One region of the Pseudarthrobacter sp. 902506025 genome, then DNA from elsewhere that is predicted to be linked to it. Evidence: predicted binding sites of a transcription regulator. Region 1 holds the regulator's gene; each other region holds the start of a gene.
What was found. Region 1 encodes LexA, which represses DNA repair genes until DNA is damaged. Its sites were predicted from a motif close to TCGAACANNTGTTCGA; they were not measured.
Positions count from the first base shown of each region.

Region 1 (6,299 bases):
CGACCGCGCCGTCGCCGGCATGGGCGGACAAAGCCGCACCGGACAACACGAAATGGCCCGCCAGGTGGCCCGGGCCATCGAAACCGGAAACCACCTCCTGGTCCAGGCCGGCACCGGAACCGGCAAATCGCTGGCCTACCTGGTACCGCTGATCGCCCATGCCCTGGAAAGCAACAAGCCCGCGCTGGTCTCCACGGCGACCCTGGCGCTCCAGACCCAGATCGTGGGCCGGGACCTGCCCCGGCTCCTGAAGAACATCACGCCGGCGCTGGACCGGCCGGTCAAGGTGGCCCTGGTCAAGGGCAGGTCCAACTACGTGTGCCGCCACAAGCTTGAAGGCGGGTTCCCCTCCGAGGAACCGTCGGAAGGGCAGCTCTTCTCCCTGGGGGAGGACACCAGCGTTCCGCACTTCGCCGCCTCGGTGGGCGGGCCGTCGTCGCAGCTGGGCAAGGAAGTGGTGCGGCTGCGCGAGTGGGCGGAGAAGACGGCCACCGGCGACCGCGACGAGCTGCTGCCTGGCGTGACCGACCGTGCCTGGCGGCAGGTTTCCGTTACCTCGATGGAGTGCCTCGGGGCGCAAAAATGCCCGATGGCCGCCGAGTGCTTCAGTGAGCTTGCCCGGCAGGATGCCGCCGAGGCCGACGTGGTGGTGACCAACCACGCCATGCTGGCCGTGAGCGCGTTCGAGGGACTGGCAGTCCTGCCCGAATACGACGTCGTGGTGGTGGACGAAGCCCACGAACTGCAGGACCGGGTGACCGGTGCCGTATCCGGGCAGCTGTCCGTCGCCATGGTCCACGCCGCCGCTTCCGGCGCGCGGAAACATACCGCCATCACCGTTGATGCGCTGAACGCCGCAGCTGCCAACCTGGAAATGGCCCTCGCGGGCGCGCCCAACGGACTGCTCCCCAACGGCCTGAACGACGAGCAACTCGACTGCGTGGACCAGCTGCGTGAAGCGTGCCGGGCTGCGTTGTCCGATTCCAAAGGGGACAGCAACACCACGGCCGACGGCGGGCGGCAGCTGGCCCGTTCCCGGCTGATGCTCATCCTGGAACTCTGCGAGCGGCTGATTGCCGCCCGCGAAAACCGGGAGGTGGTGTGGTTCTCCCGCGCCAGCACCTTTGATCCGGGCCAAGGCTATTCGCAGCCCGATGACAGTGCTCCAGTCCTGGTCAACATTGCACCGCTTTCCGTCGCCGGGAGGCTGCGGGAAGGGCTCTTCGCCGACCATACCGTGGTGCTGACCTCCGCCACCCTGGCGATCGGTTCCGCGTTCGAACCGGCCGCGGGAGGCCTGGGCCTGCTTGGTGACGGCGCGCCCAGCTGGACGGGCGTGGATGTTGGTTCGCCCTTCGACTACCCGAAACAGGGCATCCTTTATGTTGCCGGCCACCTGCCCAAGCCTGGCCGGGGTGTTTCCCCGGAGGCCCTGGCCGAACTCGAAGCGCTCATCAAGGCCTCCAACGGGGGAGCGCTCTGCCTGTTCTCGTCGCGGCGGGCGGCTGAGGAAGCTGCCGATGCCCTCCGCCCGAAGCTCGGCATGACTGTCCTCTGCCAGGGGGAGTCGACCATGACCGCCCTGGTCAAACAATTCGCGGACGAGCCGGACACCTGCCTCTTCGGAACCATGTCCCTGTGGCAGGGCGTTGATGTTCCCGGTGGATCCTGCCGGCTGGTCGTGATTGACCGCATCCCGTTCCCGCGGCCGGACGACCCCCTCATGACGGCGCGTTCGCGAGCCGTGGCGCAGGCAGGCGGAAACGGTTTCATGTCTGTTTCCGCCACGCACGCTGCGATCCGGCTCGCCCAGGGGGCCGGCCGCCTGATCAGGTCAACCGGCGACAAGGGTGTGGTGGCAGTCCTGGACTCGCGGCTGGCCACCGAACGCTATGCGGGATTCCTGCGCGGCGCCCTCCCGCCGTTCTGGGCCACCACTGACCGCGCCAAGGCACTGGCAGCCCTTAGCAGGCTGGGCGCCGACGCGTCCTGAGATCCGGCGCGTCCTGGGAACCGCCGGACAACGCCTGCGCGGATGCCGCGCAGGCGTTCGGGGCTAGAGCGAACGCAGGACCGAGACGACCTTGCCCATGATGGTGGCATGGTCACCCAGGATCGGTTCGTACTGGGTGTTCTGCGGCAGCAGCCAGGTGTGGCCATCGCGCTGGCGGAAGGTCTTTACGGTGGCCTCGTCATCCAGCAGTGCAGCGACAATGTCCCCGTTGGCGGCGTCAGCCTGGCGCCGCACCACTACCCAGTCGCCATCGCAAATGGCGGCATCCACCATGGAATCGCCAGCCACCTTGAGCATGAAAAGTTCACCCTGGCCAACCAGCTGGCGGGGCAGCGGCATGACGTCTTCGACGAGTTGTTCGGCAAGGATGGGGCCACCGGCGGCAATCCGGCCGACCAGCGGAACCATGGCCGTGTCCAGTGCAGTGGGCAGCTCCGTGACTGTGGCGCCGCCCCCTGCGGCCTGGGGCGCGGCAGGCGTGCCCCCGCCTTTGCCCCCGCCATCGAGCGTGAGCGGCATCAACACTTCCATGGCACGCGGCCGCTTGGGGTCGCGCCGAAGGTAGCCCAGCTTTTCCAACTGCGAGAGCTGGTGGGTCACGCTTGACAGGCTGGCAAGGCCCACCGTGTCGCCGATTTCCCGCATGGACGGCGGATACCCGTTCTCGTTAACGGAGCGCTGGATGGTCTCGAGGATCTTCTTCTGCCGGGGAGTCAGCCCCTTGGTGGTCCTCTTGGATTGCGGGACGGTCCTGCCCCCGGCGGCTGCTGCTGCCATATTCGCCATTGCCTTTCGCTTGCCGCCGAACCTCCCGCCGGGCGCTGTTCCGCGGTGCCGGTGGAAGGACTCCCGCTGTCATTGTCAGACCCTGCTGTTCAACTTCAGGAGTGCTTGTTCCTGGTTCCAAAACTAGGCCAGCCATAGTGCTTTTTCAAACATTTGTTCTAGCGAGTCTCGACAATGTTCGTTGATAGGTGCTAAAACTTAATCAGCAAAGTTCGAATATGTGTTCTAACCAGTAGATGACTCCTTCGAATACGCGGCCGGAAGATGTGCGCGGCGGCGGTACGGAACGGCAAGGGGCGTTGGCGGGCGGACACCCGGGCAGCACGGCAAGTCCAGGAGGGCTTAGTTCATGTCAGCTTTATCTCTTCACCAGGTTTCACCTTCGTCTGCACCCCTGCGGCTGACCCGCCGGGGGAGGATCGTCCTGATCGGGGTTCCGCTCGTAGTCCTGGCTGTTCTCCTGCTGTCACTCGCCGGGTTTTTCCATTCCCCGGCCAAGGCCTCGGATTCGGCTGCGGACCTCGCAGTGACCCCCACCGTGACGGTGACGGTGCAGCCCGGACAATCGTTGTGGGCCATTGCCGGTACGGTCGCGCCGGACCGGGACGCCCGCGACGTCGTGGCAGACATCGTCCAGCTCAACAACCTCGACGCCGGCACCGTCCTTCCGGGCCAGCAGCTGTTCGTTCCCACGCACTGAGTGGGCTGCCGGGGCTGGGCAGCAACCGTCACATTTTCCGGCGGTTGCCGCGGCAACTAAACTGTTCAGGTGAACCAGCAGCTAGAACGTCTGAACCGGCTTCCCCTCCGCAGCAACCTTCGCGGCCTGACTCCTTATGGGGCCCCCCAGCTGGACGTCCCCATCCTGCTGAACGTCAACGAAAACACCCATGGTGTTCCCGCCGATGTGCGGGCCGCCATCAGCGCTGCCGTTACGGAAGCCGCCGCGGGCCTCAACCGCTACCCGGACCGCGAGTTCACGGCGCTGCGTAAGGCCCTGGCGGAATACCTCGGGCATGGGCTCGACGAAACCAACCTGTGGGCAGCGAACGGTTCCAATGAGGTCCTGCAGCAGATCCTCCAGGCGTTTGGCGGCCCGGGCCGCACCGCCCTTGGTTTCCCGCCCACGTACTCTATGTACCCGTTGCTGGCCAGCGGAACGGACACGCAGTACATCACCGGGGAACGCGCGGAAGGCTATGACCTCAGCGCCGAGTCCGCCGCACGCCAGGTCAAGGAACTCCAGCCGAACATCGTGTTCCTCTGCTCGCCCAACAATCCCACCGGGACCGGGCTCGGCCTGGACGTCGTGGAAGCCGTCTACGACGCCGGCGCGGACAGCCAGGCCATCGTGATCGTCGATGAGGCCTATCACGAGTTCGCACACGACGGCACGCCCAGCGCACTGACGCTCCTGCCCGGCCGTGAGCGGCTCATCGTCTCCCGCACCATGAGCAAGGCCTTCGCCCTGGCCGGTGCACGGCTCGGCTATATGGCCGCCGCCCCCGAGGTGGCCGACGCCCTGCGGCTGGTGCGCCTGCCGTACCACCTGTCCGCCATCACCCAGGCCACCGCCCTTGCGGCCCTTGAACACCGCGAAGCGCTCATGGCCGACGTCCAGGACATCAAGAAGCAGCGGGACCGCATCGTGGCCGAGCTGACCCGGATGGGACTCAAGCCCGCAGCGTCGGACTCCAACTACGTGTTTTTCGGCGGCCTGGAAAACCCGCACCAGGTCTGGCAGGAACTCCTTGACGCCGGCGTGCTCATCCGGGATGTGGGCATCCCCGGCCACCTCAGGGTCACGGCGGGCACTGAGGCGGAAACCACAGCCTTCCTGACCTCCCTGGAACGCATCCTTGCCGGCCACGCCGCGCTTCACGCCTAGACTTGATATTGCGGCGCTGGACGCCTTGAACCACTTCTTCTCCCACAAAGGATCCCTTCACCATGAGTTCAACCGGATCGAATACGGCTGCAGCCCGGACCGCCCGCATGGAGCGTGCCACCAGCGAGTCCTCCGTACTCGTGGAGATCAACCTGGACGGCACGGGAATCTCGGACATCGACACCTCGGTGCCGTTCTACGACCACATGCTGACGGCCCTGTGCAAGCACTCGTTGATCGACATGACCGTCAAGGCCACCGGGGACACCCACATCGACGTCCACCACACCGTTGAGGACGTCGCCATCACCTTCGGTGAAGTCCTGCGGACCGCCCTCGGCAACAAGGCGGGCATCCGCCGGTTCGGAGAGGCCACGGTGCCGCTGGACGAGGCCTTGGCGAACGCAGTGGTGGACGTTTCCGGCCGCCCCTACCTGGTGCACGGCGGTGAGCCCGCCGGCCAGGAATACCACCTCATTGGCGGCCACTTCACCGGCTCCCTGACCCGGCATGTCTTTGAAGCCATCACGCTGCACGCCGGCATCTGCCTGCACATGAACGTGCTGGCCGGCCGCGACCCCCACCACATCGTCGAAGCACAGTTCAAAGCCTTTGCCCGCGCCCTTCGCGCCGCCGTCGAACCCGACCCCCGGGTTGAGGGCATCCCCTCCACCAAGGGTGCGCTGTGAGCGGCCAGGAACTGAGGGACGGGGCAATCATCGACCCCTCGGCGTCGCGCAGGCTGCCGTCGCCCGAGGGCAAGCCCACCGTCACGGTGCTTGACTACGGTTCCGGGAACGTCAGGTCCGCGGTGCGCGCCCTCGAGCGCGCCGGCGCGGAAGTGATCCTGAGCGCCAAACCGGAGGATGTCCTGAACGCGGACGGCTTGGTGGTACCTGGCGTCGGCGCGTTCGAAACCGTGATGCGCGAACTCAAGGCCGTGGACGGCATCCGGCTCATCGGCCGGCGCGTGGCCGGCGGACGTCCGGTGCTTGGCATCTGCGTGGGCCTGCAGGTCCTGTTCGAAGCCGGCGTGGAACACGGCACCGAAGCCCAGGGCATCGGTGAATGGCCCGGAAAGGTGGAGGCACTTCCGGCTGAGGTCGTACCGCACATGGGCTGGAACACCGTCAAGGTCCCTGAAGGCTCAAAGCTCTTTGCCGGCGTCGAAAACGAACGGTTCTACTTCGTGCACTCCTACGGCGTGCAGGAGTGGAACTTCGACGTCATCCAGCCGCGGATGGCACCGCCCCTGGTGACCTGGTCCGAGCACGGCGGCCCGTTCATCGCCGCCGTCGAAAACGGCCCGCTCTGCGCAACCCAGTTCCACCCCGAAAAATCCGGCGATGCCGGTGCGCGGCTCCTGCGCAACTGGGTGGAGGGCCTGCGCAGGCCGGACGCCGCTGGTTCCGGTGCCCCGGCCAACGCCGGCAGTGGCGCCTAAATGTGGTCCGTACTCCTGATGGGCCTCGCCGGCCTGCTGATTGGCGGCGGCATCTCGTTCCGGCAGCAGGCCAGGCCCATGTGGCTTCAGGTGTCGTTCTATGTCCTGGCCGCAATGGCACTGGTTGCCGCCTACCTGCTCACCCTGCCGGGTAATTGACCGTCCAG
Region 1 is NZ_JBFBKW010000006.1:39,615-45,913, reverse strand. It holds gene AB0280_RS12740 (ATP-dependent DNA helicase) at 1-1,993, shown strand, start outside; gene lexA (transcriptional repressor LexA) at 2,057-2,791, opposite strand; gene AB0280_RS12730 (LysM peptidoglycan-binding domain-containing protein) at 3,150-3,500, shown strand; gene AB0280_RS12725 (histidinol-phosphate transaminase) at 3,570-4,688, shown strand; gene hisB (imidazoleglycerol-phosphate dehydratase HisB) at 4,751-5,377, shown strand; gene hisH (imidazole glycerol phosphate synthase subunit HisH) at 5,374-6,132, shown strand; gene AB0280_RS12710 (hypothetical protein) at 6,133-6,291, shown strand.

Region 2 (6,299 bases), on a different contig from region 1:
TGTCGACGTCGACCTTGCCGCCCTGCGCAAGGTTGCCGGCTGGCTCAGCCACATCCGGCTCGTTTCCCGCCGCGCCGACATGCCGGCGCTGGTGGAGGAATTCGCCCAGACCAGCCTGCTGGAAATCGACTACCTGCACGAGGCCGTCAACGCCGAGCGGTTCGCCGCGGATTTCGCCGGGGACGACCGCGTGGAAGTCCCGGGCGTGGTGTGGGAACGGACCACCCGCCGTGTGCTCACCCTGGAGGACGTCACAGCCATCAAGATCACGGACGTCCGGGCGCTCCGTGCCGCCGGCATCGATCCCGCCGCGGTTGCACCGGTATTCGCGTCCATCATGTTCGACCAGCTGTTCACCAACGGCTTCTTCCACGCCGACCCTCATCCGGGGAACATCTTCGTCACCCCGGTCCCCCCGGACGCAGGGGGACTTCCCTGGAAGCTGACGTTCATCGACTTCGGGATGATGGGCGAAGTCACGGCCTCCACGCGCAGCGGCCTGCGGAAGCTGCTGATCGCAGCCGCCGCCCGGGACGGCAAGGGGCTCGTGGCGGCCATCAATGACGTGGGCGTCCTGATGCCGTCAGCCGACAGCGTGGGCCTGGAACGCGCCATGACGCAGCTCTTCGCCCGCTTCGGCGGCATGGGATTCGCCGAACTGCGCGAGGTCGACCCGCGGGAGTTCCGTGACTTTGCCGTGGAGTTCGGCGACGTGGTCCGGTCGCTGCCGTTCCAGCTGCCGGAGAACTTCCTGCTGATCATCCGGGCCATGTCCCTGACCTCCGGGGTATGCAGTGCCCTGGATGAGCGTTTCAACCTCTGGGATTCGGTGGAGCCCTACGCCGCGCAGCTGCTGCGGAACGAACGGGGCAACGTGGTGCAGGACGTTGCCCGGCAGGCTGTCGACGCTGCCGGTGTTGCCCTCCGCCTCCCGGGCCGCCTGGATGCCCTGGCCGGGAGGCTGGAGGAAGGATCGCTGCAGGTTTCCGTCCCACGCCTGGAGCGCCAGGCTGCGCGGCTGGACCGGGCTGTGCGCCGCTCAGCCTCGGCCCTGGTCTTCGGGGCCCTGCTGCTCGCGGGAGCCATTGTCCGCCCCGACGACCTTGCGCTGGGCAATGTGCTGATGACCGCGTCGGCCCTTCCGCTGCTGCACGCGCTGTGGGTGGGGCGGCGGGGACGATAAGGCGGCTGCCGCCGTCGGGCGTAACCTAGGGGTGGCCTGCCCGTCCGCGGGCCATGAACCGCCGCCACTGAAACCTGTCGACGTTGAAATTGTCGCCGCCACACCATGGGAGCTTCGCCACAATGCACCACACCGGTACCGGATCCAGCACGCTCACCGTGGTGCGGCAGGACGTGTCGCTCGGCGCGGGCCGGGACCTCGAATTCGGCCTGGAGCTGCTGGCAAGGGCACGGAGCGGCGCCATTGGTCCCACCCTGCGGCTGTACCGGCCCTCGCCCACCGTGGCGTTCGGGCAGCGGGATACCCGGCTGCCGGGATTCGACGCCGCAGCCCAGGCCTGCCGGGACAACGGCTTCGAACCCCTGGTCCGGAGGGCGGGCGGCCGCGCTGCCGCCTACCACCGGGGCACCCTGGTGGTGGACCACATTGAACCGGATACCGACGCCGTCGCCGGATCCAAAGCCCGGTTCGGCTACTTCGGGGACCTGTTTGCGGAGGCGCTGCGGAGCGTGGGCGTGCAGGCGGCCGTGGGTGAAATTCCCGGTGAATACTGTCCCGGCGAATTCAGTGTCCACGGTACCGACCCCGCAGACAGCTCCCGGAGGGTGAAACTGGTGGGCACCGCCCAGCGGGTTGTCTCCGGCGGCTGGCTCTTCAGCTCGGTGATTGTGGTGGAGGACTCCGCCCCGATCCGGAAGGTCCTTACCGACAGCTATGCCGCGCTCGGCCTGGACTGGGATCCCGCCACCGCCGGCGCCGCCAACGATCTGGTGCCAGGCCTGGACGTCGCCGCCGTCGAGCAGGCCATCCTTAACACGTATGCGGGCCATGCCACCCTGGAAGCTGCTTCCTTCAGCAGCCTGGGGGCATGACCCGCAACAGTTCCGGCGCGGCGGCCGGTCAGGCGGCCAGGCGGCTCTTGACCTCCGCGGCGGACGGGTTGGTGGCCGCGGTGCCGTCCGGGAAGAGGACCGTGGGGACGGTGCGGTTGCCACCGTTCAGCTGCTCCACGAGTTCAGCCGTGCCGTCCACCTCTTCGATGTTGATTTCGGTGTAGCCGATGCCCTGTGCGTCCAGCTGCTTCTTCAGCCGGTTGCAGTAGCCGCACCAGGTGGTGGAAAACATGGTGATGGTGCCGGATTCGGGAGTGAAGTCCACAGGGATCTCCTATACGTCGCTTGAAAGGTTTCCTTACTGTCAACCGTAGCGTGGCCGGCGGTATTCCCCCGTGCCGGGTGGCCGCTGCGGTGCCTGGATGACAGTTTGTGGCGGGCGGTGGCAAGCTGGTGGCATGTGTGGACGCTACGTAATGGCACGCGCCGTGGGTGATCTCCTGGCCGAATTCGACGCCGGGCTGGAGGACGAGGTCACCATCACGCCGTCCTGGAACGTGGCACCCACCGACGCGGTCCCCATCGTGCTGGAGCGGCTGGTGGATGGCGATGCCGAGCCCCGGCAGGTCCGCCAGCTGCATGTGGCGCGCTGGGGCCTGGTCCCGTCCTGGGCAAAGGATCCCGGAATCGGATCCCGCATGATCAATGCCCGGAGCGAATCCGTGCTGGAGAAGCCGGCCTTCCGGAAGGCTGTGCAGTCCCGCCGCTGCGCCGTCCCGGCGGACGGCTATTACGAATGGAAGCAGGGGCCCGGGAAATCGAAGCAGCCCTACTACGTGCACCCGGGCGGGGACCATGGGTTGGTTTTCGCCGGCCTCTACGAGTGGTGGAAGGACCCGTCCGTGCAGGAGGGGGAGCCCGGACGCTGGCTGCTGTCCACGTCGATCCTCACGGCCGACACGCCGCCGCCAGGGACGGAATCCACCATCTTCGGGAAACTGACCGAGCTGCATGACAGGGTGCCGCTGCCCATGGACAAGGCCACGATGGAGGCCTGGCTGGACCCGCAGGCGGACGATGCCGCTGCACTCGTTGACCTGGTGCGGTCAGGGGTTAAGGAGGCCGCAGCCGACTGGCAGGTGGACTCCGTGGGCAAGGAAGTGGGCAATGTCCGCAACAACGGCCCGGAACTGATCCGCCCGGTGGAAGCCCTGTTCTAGCAGCCCCGCCCGGGCCGCCGCCCGTCAGACGGTGACCGTGCCGGCGTCGTCCACTGCCCAGGTGGGGTTGTACGCCACTTCCCAGCGGAACCCGTCAGGGTCGGCAAAATATCCTGCGTAGCCGCCCCACGCCTTGGTGACGGGCTCGGCAACGATGGCAGCACCGGCCGCCGCAGCCTGTTCCATGACGCTGTCCACTTCCTGCGGGCTTCCCAGGTTGTGGCTGAGCGTGATGCCGGGGACGCCGGCGGGAGGACTGGTGCCGGCCTCGGCCTGCATCTGGGTGCTGTCCCAGAGGGAGAGCACCAGCCCATGGTTCACCTGGATGAACAGGACTTCCCCGGCAACCTCGCGGTGGACGGGCCAGCCAAGGCCGTCCACGTAGAAGGCGCGCGAGGCCTCGACACTGCGGACACCGAGGGAGATAAAGTCGACTCTGGGCTCCATGCTTCGATACTGTCAGATGATGGCGACAATTCAAGGAAACGATAGGGATGCCCGGGCCGACAGGGAACAGCTCGCTGCCGTCCGGGTTGCTGTTGACGAGGTGGATGAGCAGATTGTCACCCTCATCGCCCGCCGCGAGAGGCTGATCAGGATCGCCGGCACGCTGAAGGGTGATGACGCCGAGGTGCGCGCCCCGGGCCGGGTGGAGCGGATCATTGAACACGTGCGGGCTGCTGCCGAGAAAAAGGACATTGACCCGGACATCGTGGAGTCAACCTACCGGGCCATGATCTCCGCGTTCATTGAACTTGAACTGCGGATCCATAAAGAAAACAGCTGAGGAAGCTTAGAGTGCTTCCTCCACCGGCACCCCGTGCTGGAACTCCCGTCCGTCCGCCTCACTGAAGGCGGAAAGGACATGCCCCTGCCCGAGCCCGTTCAACGCCGTCAGGGGAAAGCTGCCGGTGATGCTGCTCTGTGAGTGGGTGACGCCGGACAGGTCGTAATCCTCTTCGATTCCCTGGTCCCGGTTGAACGCGTAGCAGGCGATGGCCTCCCCGTTCATGAACTCAATGCACAGCCGGCGCTGCGCCGAATAATCAGGCGAGGCTCCCATCAACCCCACCACGTAGGCACCGGATACCGGTATGGTGCCGTCGATATCGAACGTGGCGACCAGGGTGGAGTCCTCGGTCTTGATGCTGGCCTGCTTCAGGAGTGCGTCATCGGTACTCATGCCAACATCCTGCTCCCTGCCGCACGCCCCGTCCACCCCCGCCTATGTTTTGATGCCATCCCGGCGTAGACTGGTTTTATTCGAATACATATTCGAATACCTGTTATGGGGAGAATCGTCCGGGAGGTGCGCATGGGCATGTTCAGCGAGTCTGTTGACGTGGTGTGCAACAAAGCCGGACAGCCGGAATCGTTGAGCTGGGCCGGGGCTTCCTACACCGTCTGCGCCGAACCCCTCCGGTGGTACGAACGCCGGCAATGGTGGGCGGAGGACAGCAGGGCACCGCTGGGAAGCGGCCAGGGCGTGGTGGATCACGAAATCTGGCGCGTGCAGGTTCTGCCCTCCCGGGCAGCCTCCCGTTCCGCTGCGCCGGAAGAACCGGCCGGCGCAGAACCCCTCACCCTTGACCTGACCCGCCATCTCCGCAGCAACCGTTGGCGGCTGCTGCGGATCCATGACGCCCTCCGCCACAGAACAGCCTGACCAGTCCAGCATGAGCTTCACCCACCTTCACGTTTCCACGGCGTTCAGCGCCCATTACGGTGTTTCCTGGCCGGAGGAACTGGCCATGGCTGCCGCCGCCGACGGTGCCACAGCCCTCGCCTGTACAGACCGGGATGGCCTCTACGGAACCATCAAGCACCTCAAGGCCTGCATGGCCGCGGGCATCGACCCCATTGTGGGGGTGGACCTTGCAGTGTTTGACGACGACGGCGATCACCGAACGCAGGTGTCAGGCAGGGTGGTGGTGCTGGCCCGCGGCCAAAACAACGGTGCCGGATACCGTGCGCTGTGCCGCCTGGTTTCCGACGCCCACGCAAGGACCTCGGGGAAAGCCGGGGGAGCGGTGCCCGCTGCTGTCACCCGCGCCGAACTGGCCTCCCGCACCCTGGACCCCCAAACCCTTAAGCCGGTGCTCACCGTACTGCTCGGCCCTGATTCGGATGTGGGCCGGGCCATGGGCGGACGGCGCTACCTGCGGCCCCGGACCCTCTTCAAGCAGTGGCTCGACGCCATGCCCGCCGGAACCGTGGTGGCTGAAATCGTCTCCCAACTCAGCGCACCTGGTACCCCGATGAGCACGGCGCATGCTGTGCGCATGCTCAGGCTCGCCGAGGAACACCAGGTACCGGCGGTCCTGTCCAATGCCGTTAGGTACTGCGCTGCGGACGGAGCACCAACCGCTGACGTCCTGGATTCGGCCCGGACATTGAAGTCCCTGCCCGAACTGGCAGGGGAACCACTCCTGCAGCCCACCGGCCAGGGGTGGCTGAAAACCCCGGCGCAGATGCTGGGGCTGGGTAAGGAAATCATTTCCGCTGCCGGTTATGGTGCAGCCGACCTCAAGCAGCTGATGACACAGACGGAGGCGCTCGCCGATCTCTGCCGGATCGATCCCACCTCAGACATGGGATGGAAACAGCCCGTGGTTCCCGAAGCATCCGTTATTGGCATCAGCCAGGATCCGCACGCTGAACTCATCCAGCGCTGCCATGCAGGAATCGGCCGGAGGTTCCCGGGCGCCACTGGCAACACGGAGAAGGAGATCCTGGCCCGCCTGGACCATGAGCTGGGGATCATCCACAACCTGGGCTTCTCCTCGTACTTCCTCACTGTTGCCGAGGTGTCCCGGATGATCCAGGACATGGGGGTCAGGGCGGCAGCAAGAGGTTCGGGAGCATCCAGCCTGGTGAATTACCTGATCGACGTCAGCCATGTGAATCCCCTTCAGCACGACCTGATCTTTGAACGTTTCCTCTCCAACGACCGCGCCACCCTTCCGGACATCGACATCGACGTCGAAAGCGCTGAACGCCACAACGTCTACCACCGGATCTTCGAACGCTTCGGCTCTGAACGGGTAACCCTGATGAGCATGC
Region 2 is NZ_JBFBKW010000001.1:807,394-813,692, reverse strand. It holds gene AB0280_RS03645 (ABC1 kinase family protein) at 1-1,183, shown strand, start outside; gene AB0280_RS03640 (lipoate--protein ligase family protein) at 1,306-2,055, shown strand; gene AB0280_RS03635 (mycoredoxin) at 2,084-2,341, opposite strand; gene AB0280_RS03630 (SOS response-associated peptidase) at 2,475-3,236, shown strand; gene AB0280_RS03625 (VOC family protein) at 3,261-3,683, opposite strand; gene AB0280_RS03620 (chorismate mutase) at 3,700-4,023, shown strand; gene AB0280_RS03615 (hypothetical protein) at 4,030-4,419, opposite strand; gene AB0280_RS03610 (DUF6504 family protein) at 4,552-4,902, shown strand; gene AB0280_RS03605 (DNA polymerase III subunit alpha) at 4,913-6,299, shown strand, end outside.
Region 2: a site for LexA is predicted at 4,500-4,515, ahead of AB0280_RS03610 (DUF6504 family protein). Genes of this name have one in related genera too.

Region 3 (6,299 bases), on a different contig from region 1:
GGAACTTCCCGTGATGCCGCCCGTCCCGCCCATGCTTGCCAAGGCCGTCAGCGGCATCGACGGTATTCCCGGCGGCGGGGACCTCAGCTACGAACCCAAGTGGGACGGCTTCCGGTCGATCATTTTCCGTGACGGCGATGACCTGGAGATCGGCAGCCGCAACGAAAAACCCATGACGCGGTACTTCCCGGAACTCGTGGCCGCGCTCAAGGAGAACCTGCCCCCGCGCTGCGTGGTGGACGGCGAGATCATCCTCGTGGGGGCGTCCGGGGACAGGCTCGACTTCGACACCCTGCAGCAGCGCATCCACCCTGCCGCCAGCCGCGTGAAGCTCCTGGCGGAACAAACCCCGGCAAGCTTTGTGGCCTTTGACCTCCTGGCCCTCGGCGATGAGGACTACACCGGCAGGCCCTTTGCTGAGCGGCGCGCTGCGCTGGAGAAGGCGCTCGCCGCGAGCAAGGCACCAGTGCACCTCACCGCGGCCACCACGGACAAGGACACGGCCGGGCACTGGTTCGAGCAGTTCGAGGGGGCCGGATTGGACGGCATCGTGGCCAAGCGGCTGAACGGCCGGTACGAACCCGACAAGCGGGTGATGTTCAAGGTCAAGCACGAGCGCACCGCGGACTGCGTGGTGGCCGGCTACCGCCTGCACAAGAGCGGCCCGGACGCCATCGGCTCGCTGCTGCTGGGGCTGTACAAGGACGACGGCGGCCTGGCCAGCGTGGGAGTCATCGGCGCCTTCCCGATGAAGCGGCGGCAGGAGCTGTTCCAGGAACTCCAGCCGCTGGTGACCGATTTCGACAACCACCCCTGGGCCTGGGCCAAGCAGGAAGAAGGCGAACGGACCCCGCGGAACGCGGAGGGGAGCCGCTGGAGCGCCGGCAAGGACCTGTCCTTCGTTCCGCTCCGGCCCGAACTGGTGGTGGAGGTCCGCTACGACCACATGGAGGGTGACCGGTTCCGCCACACTGCCCAGTTCAACCGCTGGCGGCCGGACCGGGACCCGGAATCCTGCACCTACGCGCAGCTGGAGGAGCCGGTGAACTTCGACCTCGCCTCGGTGCTGGAGACAGGGCGGTAGCCGGAGACTGGCCCAGTCTTAACGGCCTGGCCCAGTTTTAACGCCGGAGAGCCCGCCATGTGGGGGAATGGCGGGCTCTCCGGCCTGAAAACCGGGCCAGGCTGTACGCGGCGGACGGCCTACTTCAGGCCGAGCTGCTTGGTGGGGGTCCGGAAGGATTCCTTTGCGGTCAGGGCCGAGACAGCGGCCACCGCGCAGATGATGGCAGTGAAGATGCTGATCTGGACCCAGCCGCCGGGCTTGATGCCGCCCATGGCAGCCACGATGGCGGGCGCGAACCCTGCCATCAGGAAGCCCAGCTGGGTTCCGATGGCCAGGCCGGAGAACCGGACCTTGGTGCTGAACATTTCGGCGTAGAAGGAAGGCCAGACGGCGTTGGCCGCCGCGTAGCCGCACGAGAAGTAGCCGATGGCGGCCAGGAACATCAGCGGGACGCTGTGGGACTCCAGGCTCAGCAGGAAGACGGGGGTGAGGACCGCGCTGGCCAGGGCGCCGTAGATAAAGACGGGCTTGCGGCCGATCTTGTCGGCCAGCATTCCGAAGAGCGGCTGGGTGCCCAGGGCCACGATGTTGGCAGCAACCACCAGCCACAGGGTGGTGGTGCCGTCCACGCCGGCAACGGTCTTGGCGTAGCTGATGGCCAGGGTGCCGAAGACGGTGGAGACGGCGGCGATGAAGGCGCAGCAGATCACGCGGAGCACGTCGCGCCAGTGGCCCTTGAGCAGGTCTGCCACGGGCAGCTTGGCGATCTGTGCGTTCTTCCGGGCTTCCTCGAAGGCGGGCGGCTCGTGCAGGGTGCGGCGGATGAGGAACGCCACCACCACCACCGCGGCGCTCAGCCAGAACGGGATGCGCCAGCCGATGCCGAACTTGATCTCGTCCGGCAGGGCCAGGACGGGGATGAACACCAGGGCTGCGAGGATCTGGCCGCCCTGGGTGCCGGTGAGGGTCCAGGAGGTGAAGAAGGAGCGGCGGTTGTCCGGGGCATGCTCCAGGGTCATGGAGGAGGCGCCGGCCTGCTCGCCTGCCGCGGAGAGGCCCTGGCAGAGGCGGGCCAGCACCAGCAGCGCCGGAGCCCACCAGCCGACCGTACGGAAGTCGGGCAGGCAGCCGATGACGAAGGTGGAAGCACCCATGAGCACCAGGGTGAACATCAGGACTTTCTGCCGGCCCACCCGGTCGCCGAAGTGGCCCAGGATGATGGCGCCGATGGGACGTGCCACGTACGCGAACCCGAAGGTTGCGAAGGACATGATGGCGGCGTTGGCATCGGCATTGGGGAAGAAGACCGTGGGGAAGATCAGTGCTGCGGCCGAGCCGAAGATGAAGAAGTCATAGTATTCGACGGCGCTGCCCAGGAAGCTGGCGAGGGCGGCCTTCTTGGGTGTCCCGGCGGAGGTGAGGGCACCCGCCCCTGCGGACGGAAGTGTCTTGCTCATGGTGTTCCTTTGGTGTGACGACATTGTCGCGGATGGATCTGGGGGGTCGCAGCCGCCGATGCCTTGGTGCGGGCGGGGGATGCGGCTGGAGTCCGGTGCAAAGACCCGGCAGTTGTAGCCACATGGTGGGAGCTACTTTTGCGATACAGAAACTATGACTGTGAGGGCAGTCACCTGTCAAGAAAATAATCACCATCTAGAAATAGCTCTCACATTGTGGCAACATCGAATGCATGAGTGTGAACCAAACCACAGCGGTCAATGAAGAATCCGCTGCCGCCGCCCGCGCCGGAGAGCCCGTGAATGCCATGCCGCCGGAAGGCAAAGTGGGCGCCCGTCCCGCCGACCGCACGGACATGGTGGGCAAGGCCCTGGGGCTGCTGGTCCTCCTGGGTGATGAACCCCGCGGTGCCAGTGCCGCAGAAATTTCCCGCCGCGCCGAACTTCCCTTCAGTACCACCTACCGCCTGCTGGGCTCCCTGACCCGCGACGGCTTTGTCGACTACGAGCCGGACGGCCGCCGCTATCACCTGGGCCTGCGGATCTTCCAGCTGGGGCAGCGCGTCTCCAACCACCATGGCTTCGCGGGTACGGCCATGCCCATCCTCCGCCGGGTCACCGAGCAGACCGGCGAGGCCACCATCCTCAGCGTCCGCGACGGCCTGCACCACCTGACCGTCAGCAAGGTGGACGGGCCGCAGACCTTCCGCGTGACCAGCGACCCCGGCCACCTGGGCTCGCTCTCGACCACCGCCGTGGGCAAGGCCCTGGTGGCTTTTGCCGAGGATGCGGAACGGGAAAAGCTGCTGGCGGAGCTCCCGCTGGAGGCGCTGACTGACAAGTCCGTGACGGACCGCCGCGCTTTCCGGGCTGAGATCGAAAAGGTCCGCCGGCAGGGATACGCGGTCATGGACGAGGAGAACGAAGCGGGAATGCGTGCCGTGGCCGTGCCGCTGCTCAACGACCAGGGGCACGCCTTCGCCTCGCTGGCAACTGCCGTACCGGTCTTCCGGCTGGACCTTGAGGGGCTCGTGGCGCACGTTCCCCTGCTGCAGGAAGCCGCTGCCGAATTGGCGGCCAGGCTGCCGCAGCGGTAGCGCCAGGACGGCATCAACCGTCCCCGGGGCAACACTGTTGTTCGCATGACGAACAAGAGTGCGATAAGTGAACATTTGTTGTACCGTAATCCCTATCACCCGCAGCGCGGCCGAGTTCCGCGCCTGCCCGGTGCCGTACCAAAGGAGCTGCACGCATGAGCAATCGAACTGAGTCCTACCTTGTAGGGCTGGTTGGTGATGGCGTTACGCCATCGCTCACGCCGCCCATGCACGAACGGGAAGGTGACGTGCAGGGCCTGCGCTACCTGTACCGTCCCATCGACCTGCTGGAACTGGGGCTGACCGGGGAATCGGTGGGCGCCATCCTGGACAGTGCCCGCATCCTGGGCTTCAACGGCCTGAACATCACCCATCCCTGCAAGCAGCTGGTCCTGCAGCACCTGGATGAGGTCAGCCCGGACGCGCGCCGCCTCGGTGCCGTCAACACCGTGGTCATCCGGGACGGCCGCTTCATCGGCCACAACACCGACTTCTCCGGCTTCGCCGCCGCCCTCGCCTCCGGCCTTCCCGGCGCCCGGCTGGACCGCGTGGTGCAGCTCGGCGCGGGCGGTGCCGGGTCCGCCGTCGCCTATGCCCTGCTCAGCGCAGGCGTTAAATCCCTGGACCTGGTGGACATGGACCCCGCCAGGGCCACCGCACGGGCTGCCGAGCTGCAGGGCTTTTTCCCGGACAGCACCGTCACGGCCCGCACGACGGCGGAGCTGCCGCAGCTGATGCAGCTGGCCGATGGCCTGGTGCACTGCACACCCGTTGGCATGGCAGCCCACCCCGGCGTCCCGCTGGACCTTGACCTGCTCGAGCCCCGGCACTGGGTGGCGGACATCGTCTACCGCCCGATCGACACCGAACTGGTCCGCGGCGCCCGCGCCAAGGGCTGCGAGGTCCTGGATGGCGGCAGGATGGCAGTGGGCCAGGCCGCCGACGCGTTCCGGATCTTCACCGGCCTGGACGCCGACCCGGAGCGCATGCGCTCGCACTTCCTGGAGCTTGTGGCCGCCGAGGAGGTGGCCGCCTGATGCGCACCGGAATCGCCACGGTCTGCCTCTCCGGCACCCTGAAGGAAAAGATGCAGGCCTGCGCCATCGCCGGCTTTGACGGCATCGAAATCTTCGAGCAGGACCTGGTCACCTCACCGCTCAGCCCCGAAGACGTGCGGAAGATGGCAGCGGACCTGGGGCTCGGCCTGGACCTGTACCAGCCCTTCCGCGACTTCGACGGCGTCACCCCGGACCTGCTGAAGGCCAACCTCCGCCGCGCCGAGGCCAAGTTCAAGCTCATGGCCCGCCTGGGCATGGACACCATCCTGGTGTGCTCCAACGTTGCCACCGCCACCATTGACGACGACGCCGTCCGCGCCGAACAACTGGCACAGCTCGCAAACCTGGCGGGGGACCACGGCGTCAAGGTGGCCTATGAGGCCCTGGCCTGGGGCAAGTACGTCAACGACTACGAGCACGCCTACCGCCTGGTGGAGATGGTGGACCACCCCAACCTGGGAACCTGCCTGGACTCCTTCCACATCCTGTCCCGCGACTGGGACACGGCGCCGATCGAGGACATCAACCCGGACAAGATCTTCTTCGTCCAGGTGGCGGACGCCCCCAAGCTCTCCATGGACGTCCTGTCCTGGAGCCGCCATTACCGCGTCTTCCCGGGCGAGGGGCAGTTCGAGCTCGCCAAGTTCATGGGCCACGTGGTCCGCGCCGGCTACACCGGACCCGTGTCGCTGGAGGTCTTCAACGACGTCTTCCGCCAGTCGGACGTCGAGCGCACCGCGGTGGATGCCATGCGGTCCCTGATCTGGCTGGAGGAGCAAAGTGCCAAATGGCTCGCCGGCGCCGAAGCCGCGCCCGGCAACGCAGCCGCGCTCCGCCGTCGTTATCCCATGGAACTTGCCACGCTGCCCAAGGTCAACGAACCTGCCGGCTTCAACTTTGCCGAGGTCAAGGCGGACGATACCGCCCAGCTGGAGAAGCTCCTGGGCCAGCTCGGGTTCCAGTTCGAGGGCCGCCACCGCACCAAGGACGTCCAGCTGTGGACCATGGGGCAGGCCCGGGTGATCATCAACGAGCAGGCCGCGCAGCACGCCGAGCCGGCCATTGCCGCGCTGGGGTTCGACGTCGATTCCCCCGTGATTGCCTCCGCGCGGGCCCAGCAGCTCAAGGCCCCCGTGGTGGCCCGCAAGGTCCAGGCGGACGAGGAAGTGTTCCAGGGCATCTCCGCCCCGGACTCCACCGAGATCTTCCTCTGCCAGGGCAGCCCGGACGGAACCGCGGCGTGGACGCACGAATTCGGGGAAGGGCTGGAACACCCTTCGGCAGGAGCGAGGGCGGTCATCGACCACGTCAACCTGGCCCAGCCGTGGCAGCACTTTGACGAGGCTGTCCTCTTCTACACCAGCGCCCTGGCCCTGGAGCCCCAGCCGTTCGCCGAGGTACCCAGCCCCAGCGGCCTGGTCCGGTCCCAGGTCATGCAGACCTCCGACGGCGCCGTGCGGCTCGTGCTCAACCTGGCACCCATCCAGCAGGCACGGAACGAGGCCCGCAAGACCTATCAGGAACACATCGCCTTCGCCGTGGAGGACTTGGTGGCCACCGCCCGGGCCGCCCGGGACCGCGGCCTGGAATTCCTGCAGATCCCGGCCAATTACTACGAGGA
Region 3 is NZ_JBFBKW010000005.1:132,248-138,546, forward strand. It holds gene AB0280_RS11855 (ATP-dependent DNA ligase) at 1-1,084, shown strand, start outside; gene AB0280_RS11860 (MFS transporter) at 1,204-2,523, opposite strand; gene AB0280_RS11865 (IclR family transcriptional regulator) at 2,757-3,620, shown strand; gene AB0280_RS11870 (shikimate dehydrogenase) at 3,776-4,657, shown strand; gene AB0280_RS11875 (bifunctional sugar phosphate isomerase/epimerase/4-hydroxyphenylpyruvate dioxygenase family protein) at 4,657-6,299, shown strand, end outside.
Region 3: a site for LexA is predicted at 3,688-3,703, ahead of AB0280_RS11870 (shikimate dehydrogenase). Genes of this name have one in related genera too.